2 linked regions of the Cupriavidus necator genome follow. The protein of the gene in region 1 interacts with the protein of each later gene in a pairwise test. Links are inferred from orthologs where the notes say so. Each region holds a gene or a part of one and is shown on either strand. Other genes may lie near its edges.

Region 1 (3,802 bases):
GCCACGGCTATGCCATCAGTGGCCACGTGATCCACGGCCGCAAGCTGGGCCGCGACCTGGGCTTCCCGACGCTGAACCTGCGCATCTCGCACAAGCGGCCGGCAGTCAGCGGCATCTTCGTGGTGCAGGTGCACGGCATCGCCGACCAGCCCCTGCCGGGCGTGGCCAGCATCGGCGTGCGCCCCACCATCGAGGACGCCGGCCGGGTGCTGCTGGAAGTCCACCTGTTCGATTTCAAAGAGAACCTGTACGGCAAGCTGGTGCGGGTTGAATTCATGAAGAAGCTGCGCGACGAAGCGCGCTTCGACAACCTGGACGAGCTCACCGCCGCCATCGCCAAGGACAGCGCCGATGCGCGCGCCTTCTTCGGCCTGACCGCCCCGGGCGCGGCCGAAGGCAGCGGCGGGCGCGACTTCGCCACCTCCGCCACCGACCGAATTAGGTAGCGGCCGGCGCCCGCCCGCACGCCAGTGGCGCGGGCCCGGCACGCACGCCGCCGCCCCAGTCTTTCCGCGCGCCCGCCGGCCTGCCGCCGCCCGCGCGCCAACCCGAATTGCCCTGAGAATCGAAATGCCTGACGACAAACGCGCCAAGCCCGAGAAAAGCAAATATCCGGTCAACCTGCTCGACACGCCCTTCCCGATGCGTGGCGACCTGCCCAAGCGCGAGCCGCAGTGGGTCAAGCAGTGGCAGGACAAGCAGCTCTACAAGAAGATCCGCGCGGCCCGCAAGGGCGCGAAGAAGTTCGTGCTGCACGACGGCCCGCCGTATGCCAACGGCGACATCCATATCGGCCACGCCGTCAACAAGGTGCTCAAGGACATGATCATCAAGGCGCGCGGCCTGACCGGGCTGGACGCCGTCTACGTGCCGGGCTGGGACTGCCACGGCATGCCGATCGAGATCCAGATCGAGAAGAAATTCGGCAAGGGCCTGCCGGTGCAGGAGGTCCAGGCCAAGGCGCGCGCCTACGCCACCGAGCAGATCAAGCGCCAGATGATGGATTTCGAACGCCTGGGCGTGCTGGGCGACTGGGACCACCCCTACCTGACCATGAACTACAGCAACGAGGCGGATGAACTGCGCGCACTCGGCAAGATCATGGAGAAGGGCTATGTGTTCCGCGGCCTGAAGCCGGTGAACTGGTGTTTCGACTGCGGCTCGGCGCTGGCCGAGGCCGAGGTCGAATACAAGGACAAGGTCGACCTGTCGATCGACGTGGGCTTCCCGTTCGCGCAAGCCGACAAGCTGGCACACGCCTTCAAGGTGCCCTTCGAGCAGCTCGACGGCAAGCCCGGCTGGATCGTGATCTGGACCACCACGCCATGGACCATCCCGAGCAACCAGGCGCTGAACGTGCACCCGGAAGTGGAATACGCGCTGGTCGAGACCCCGCGCGGCTACCTGATCCTGGCCACCGAGCGCGTCGAGGAGCAGCTCAAGGTCTACGGCCTGGAAGGCAAGGTCGTGGCCACCACCACCGGCGCGGCATTGTCGGAAATCCGCTTCCACCACCCGCTGGCCAAGATGGACGCGGGCTATGACCGCCTGTCGCCGGTCTACCTGGGCGACTATGTCACCACCGACACCGGTTCGGGCATCGTGCACTCGGCGCCGGCCTACGGCGTGGAAGACTTCCAGTCGTGCAAGGCGCACGGCATGGCCGATTCCGACATCATCAGCCCGGTGATGGGCAACGGCGTCTATGCCGGCACGCTGCCGCTCTTTGGCGGGCTGTCGATCTGGGACGCCAACCCGAAGATCGTCGAGGTGCTGCAGGCCTCGGGCAACCTGTTCAACTCGCACAAGTACACCCACAGCTACATGCACTGCTGGCGCCACAAGACGCCGATCATCTACCGTGCCACCTCGCAGTGGTTCGCGGGCATGGACGTGGACCCGGCCGACGAGAACGGCAAGACCGGCCCCACCCTGCGCGAGACCGCGCTGGCCGGCATCGACGCCACCGAGTTCTTCCCGGCCTGGGGCAAGCAGCGCCTGCACAACATGATCGCCAACCGGCCGGACTGGACGCTGTCGCGCCAGCGCCAGTGGGGCGTGCCGATGGCCTTCTTCCTGCACAAGGAAACCGGAGCGCTGCACCCGCGCACGCCGCAGTTGCTGGAAGAAGTGGCCAGGCGCGTCGAGCAGCATGGCATCGAGGCCTGGCAGACGCTGGACCCGGCCGAGCTGCTGGGCGACGAGGCCAGCCAGTACGAGAAGAACCGCGACACGCTGGACGTGTGGTTCGACTCCGGCACCACGCACTGGTCCGTGATCCGCGGCTCGCACCGCGACGACCTGTACGATCCGTCCGCCGATGAAGCCGATGGCCGCCTCGCCGACCTGTACCTGGAAGGCTCGGACCAGCACCGCGGCTGGTTCCACTCGTCGCTGCTGACCGCGTCGATGCTGTACGGCAAGCCGCCCTACAAGGCGCTGCTGACGCACGGCTTCACCGTCGACGGCGAAGGCCGCAAGATGTCCAAGTCGATCGGCAACACCGTGTCGCCGCAGGACATCTCGAACAAGATGGGCGCCGAGATCATCCGCCTGTGGGTAGCCTCGACCGACTACTCCGGCGAGCTGTCGATCTCGGACGAGATCCTCAAGCGCGTGGTGGAAGGCTACCGCCGCATCCGCAACACGCTGCGCTTCCTGCTGTCCAACCTGTCCGACTACGACCACGCCAGGCACGCGCTGCCGGCGTCGGAATGGCTGGAGATCGACCGCTACGCCGTGGCACTGACCGCGCAGCTGCAAAAGGAAGTGCTGTCGCACTATGAGGCGTATGAATTCCACCCGGTGGTGTCCAAGCTGCAGACCTTCTGCTCCGAGGACCTGGGCGGGTTCTACCTCGATGTGCTGAAGGACCGCCTGTACACCACCGCGCCGGACTCCAAGGCCCGCCGCGCGGCGCAGAACGCGCTGTACCACATCACCCAGGCGATGCTGCACTGGATGGCGCCGTTCCTGTCGTTCACCGCCGAGGAAGCGTGGCAGATCTTCGCCCACGGCACCGAGCACACCGACACCATCTTCACCAGCACCTACTACGCGATACCGGAAGTCGACGATGGCGCCGACGATCTGCTGCAGAAGTGGCACACGCTGCGCGAAGTGCGCGCCGAGGTCACCAAGCAGCTGGAAGCGGTGCGCGTGGAAGGCGAGATCGGCTCGTCGCTGCAGGCCGAGCTGACCATCCAGGCCGGCGGCCCGGTGCTGGACGCGCTGCAGAGCCTGGGCGACGACCTGCGCTTCGTGCTGCTGACCTCATCGGCCAAGGTAACGCACGCGCCCGAGGCCGGCGACCTGCTGGTCACGGTGACCCCGTCGACCCATGCCAAGTGCGAGCGCTGCTGGCACTACCGCGCCGATGTCGGCCACAACCCGGACCATCCGACCCTCTGCGGGCGCTGCGACAGCAACCTGTTCGGCGCCGGTGAACACAGGAGCCATGCCTGATGGCATCGACCACGTCCCGTTCCGCGCGCCCGGCACGCCGCAACAACAAGGCCGCCAGCACCACCCCGCTGCTGTGGATGGCCTTCGCGCTGCTGGTGGTGGTGCTCGACCAGTTCTTCAAGATCGTCATCGTGCGCACCTTCACCTATGGTGAATCGCGCCCGGTGACCGGCTTCTTCAACCTGGTGCTGGTCTACAACAAGGGCGCGGCGTTCAGCTTCCTGGCCGATGCCGGCGGCTGGCAGCGCTGGTTCTTCACCGGGCTGGGCATCGTGGTGGGCGCGTTCATCGTGTGGCTGCTGTATCGCCACACCGGACAGCGGCTGTTCTGCTTCGC
Region 2 (3,279 bases), on another replicon or contig:
CTGTGCGACCGCGTGCTGGTGATGCGCGAAGGCGAGCTGGCCGGCGAAGTGCCGGGCTGCGCCGATGCCGCCGCCATGCAGGAACGGATCATTGCGCTGGCGACCGGCGCCGGCGAGCAACCGCCCCCGGTCCTGCACTGAACCGCTGAATTCCCGTACAGGCCGGCAAAGAACGGCCGCACCGGGGCGGCATCCCGCCTCGCAGCATCAGGAGACACATATGCGCAATCCCCTCTCATCCACGGCCCATGGCGTCACCGCCCAGGCTGCCACGCCGGTGGGCCACGCCACCGGCCGCGCCACCACGCAGGAACGCCTGCGCGCGCTCGGCATGCTGCCGGTGCTGGTGCTGCTCTGCTTTGGCTTCACGCTGCTGACCGAGAACTTCGCCAGCCTGCAGAACCTGTCGATCATCGCCCAGCAGGCGTCGATCAACCTGGTACTGGCCGCGGGCATGACATTCGTGATCCTGACCGGGGGCATCGACCTGTCGGTGGGATCGATCCTGTCGGTGTCGGCCGTGGTGGCGATGCTGGTCTCGCTGATGCCGCAACTGGCGGCGCTGAGCGTGCCGGCAGCGCTGCTGTGCGGATTGCTGTTCGGACTGGTCAACGGTGCGCTGATCGCCTTCATGAAGCTGCCGCCGTTCATCGTGACGCTGGGCAGCCTGACCGCGGTGCGCGGGCTGGCGCGGCTGGTCGGCAACGACAGCACGGTCTACAACCCGGATATCCCGTTCGCATTTATCGGCAACGGCGACCTGCTGGGCATCCCCTGGCTGGTGGTGATTGCCGTTGCGGTGGTCGCGGTGTCGTGGCTGGTGCTGCGCCGCACGGTGCTGGGGCTGCAGATCTACGCGGTCGGCGGCAATGCCGAGGCGGCGCGCCTGTCGGGCATCAAGGTGTGGGTGGTGCTTCTGTTCGTCTATGCGGTGTCGGGCCTGCTGTCGGGGCTGGGCGGCGTGATGTCGGCGTCGCGGCTGTATGCGGCCAACGGGCTGCAGCTGGGGCAGTCCTATGAGCTGGATGCGATCGCCGCGGTGATCCTGGGCGGCACCAGCTTTGTCGGCGGGGTCGGATCGATTGCCGGCACGCTGGTGGGTGCGCTGATCATCGCGGTGCTGTCCAACGGGCTGATCCTGCTGGGCGTGTCGGATATCTGGCAATACATCATCAAGGGCCTGGTGATCATCGGCGCGGTCGCGCTCGACCGCTATCGCCAGAAGGGCTCGGCCCGTACCTGAGCTGCGGCCGCACAGGAGACAGACCGTGATCCAACCCATCCTCAAAGCCCTTGCCGCGAGCGCGCTGGCAGCGCTGTGCGCGGCGCCGGCCCTGGCACAAGCGCCCGCGCAGACCGCGCCGGCTTCAGATGTCCAGTCCGTGCAGCGCCCGCTCAAGAAGGTTGGCGTGACCCTGGGTTCGCTGGGCAACCCGTATTTTGTCGCACTGGCCCGCGGTGCCGAGGCCGCGGCCCTGCAGGCCAACCCGAAGGCAAAGGTCACCGTGCTGTCGGCGGACTACGACCTGAACAAGCAGTTCATGCACATCGACAGCTTTATCGTCGCCGGCGTCGACCTGATCCTGATCAACGCCGCCGACGCCCGCGCCATCGAGCCGGCGGTACGCAAGGCGCGCAAGGCCGGCATCGTGGTGGTGGCGGTCGATGTGGCCGCCGCCGGCGCCGATGCCACCGTGCAGACCGACAACACCCAGGCCGGCGAACTCGCCTGCGGCTTTATCGCCGACCGGCTCAAGGGCCGCGGCAACGTCATCATCCAGAACGGCCCGCCCGTATCGGCGGTGCTGGACCGGGTCAAGGGCTGCAAGACCGTGCTGGCGCGCCACCCCGATATCCGCATCCTGTCCGACGACCAGGATGCCAAGGGCTCCCGCGAAGGCGGGCTGAACGTAATGCAGCTGTACCTGACGCGCTTTCCCAAGGTGGATGCGGTCTTCACCATCAACGACCCGCAGGCCGTGGGCGCGGACCTGGCCGCGCGCCAGCTCAACCGCCGCGGCATCGTGATTGCCTCGGTCGACGGCGCGCCTGACATCGAGGCGGCATTGAAGGCCGACACGCTGGTGCAGGCCTCGGCCAGCCAGGACCCGTGGGCCATTGCCCGCACCGCTGTGCAACTGGGCGTGGGCATGATGAATGGCCAGCGCCCGCCCAACCCGACCGTGCTGCTGCCGTCCACGCTGGTGACGCGTGCCAATGTAGGCCAGTACAAGGGCTGGGCCGCGCCGCGGTAAGCGGCACGGCCGGTCCTTCCACCCTCTTTTCCATTTGCTGATTCCATGATGGCTAGCCCCCCTGCCGGCGCTCCGGCACCTGAACCTGCTCCAGAGTTCGATTTCGTACTGTTCGGCGCCACCGGCGACCTGGCGCGGCGCAAGCTGCTGCCGGCACTGTTCGATGCCCACGCCGCCGGTTCGCTGCATCCGCGCGGGCGCATCCTGGCACTGGGCAGCCAGCCGCTGTCGCATGACGCCTACCTGGCGATGCTAAACGACGAAGTGCTGCCAGCGCTGGCCGGCAACGCCGCGGCCGCAGCGTGGCAGGGCTTTCTCGACCGCATCGTGTACCTGCAGGTCGATGCCAACGCCGATGCCGGCTTCGGCGCGCTGGCCGAGCTGGTCAATGCGCGCGCGGCGCCAGTGGTGGTGTTCTACCTGGCCACGGCCCCGCACCTGTTCGTCACCATCTGCGAGCAACTGGCGCGCGTGGGCCTGACCGGCCCGCGCAGCCGCATCGTGCTGGAAAAACCGCTCGGGCACGACCTGGCCTCGTCCGAGGCCATCAACGCGGAAGTGGCGCGGCACTTTGCCGAGGACCAGATCTACCGGATCGACCACTACCTGGGCAAGGAGTCGGTGCAGAACCTGATGGCGGTGCGCTTTGGCAACGTGCTGTTCGAGCCGCTGTGGCGGCGCGAATGGGTGCGCCAGGTGCAGATCACCATCGCCGAAGAGCTGGGCGTGGAGCGCCGCGGCAACTTCTATGACGGCATCGGCGCGCTGCGCGACATGGTGCAGAACCACCTGCTGCAGCTGCTGTGCATGGTGGCGATGGAGCCGCCCACGAGCCTGTCGGAAGACGCCATCCGCGATGAGAAGCTCAAGATCCTGAAGGCGCTGCGGCCGATCCGGCCGGAAGACGTGGCCGAAAAGGTGGTGCGTGGCCAGTACTCCCGTGGCGCCGCGGGCGGCGACCCGGTGCCCGGCTATGCCAGTGAACCCGGCATCGCGCCCGACAGCCGCACCGAGACCTTCGTCG

The links.
Region 2: the proteins of ileS (region 1) and I6H87_RS26350 interact in binary tests that used the Escherichia coli proteins (3 or more experiments, as listed by UniProt). The link is inferred for Cupriavidus necator from one-to-one orthologs.

What each region holds. Positions count from the first base shown.
Region 1 is NZ_CP066018.1:2,263,853-2,267,654, reverse strand. Bases 177-3,665 are described here. They hold ileS (isoleucine--tRNA ligase), read left to right. Parts: upstream 177-570; coding sequence 571-3,465; downstream 3,466-3,665. Other genes in these bases: lspA (signal peptidase II), read left to right, coding at 3,465-3,665; I6H87_RS10615 (bifunctional riboflavin kinase/FAD synthetase), read left to right, coding at 177-446. Also shown: more of I6H87_RS10615, read left to right, coding at 1-176; more of lspA, read left to right, coding at 3,666-3,802. UniProt on the Escherichia coli protein: Catalyzes the attachment of isoleucine to tRNA(Ile). As IleRS can inadvertently accommodate and process structurally similar amino acids such as valine, to avoid such errors it has two additional distinct tRNA(Ile)-dependent editing activities.
Region 2 is NZ_CP066019.1:1,609,512-1,612,790, forward strand. What follows is about bases 296-3,261. They hold I6H87_RS26350 (ABC transporter substrate-binding protein), read left to right. Parts: upstream 296-1,268; coding sequence 1,269-2,255; downstream 2,256-3,261. Other genes in these bases: I6H87_RS26345 (ABC transporter permease subunit), read left to right, coding at 296-1,243; zwf (glucose-6-phosphate dehydrogenase), read left to right, coding at 2,301-3,261. Outside these bases: I6H87_RS26340 (sugar ABC transporter ATP-binding protein), read left to right, coding at 1-141; more of I6H87_RS26345, read left to right, coding at 221-295; more of zwf, read left to right, coding at 3,262-3,279. UniProt on the Escherichia coli protein: Part of the ABC transporter complex RbsABC involved in ribose import. Binds ribose. Also serves as the primary chemoreceptor for chemotaxis.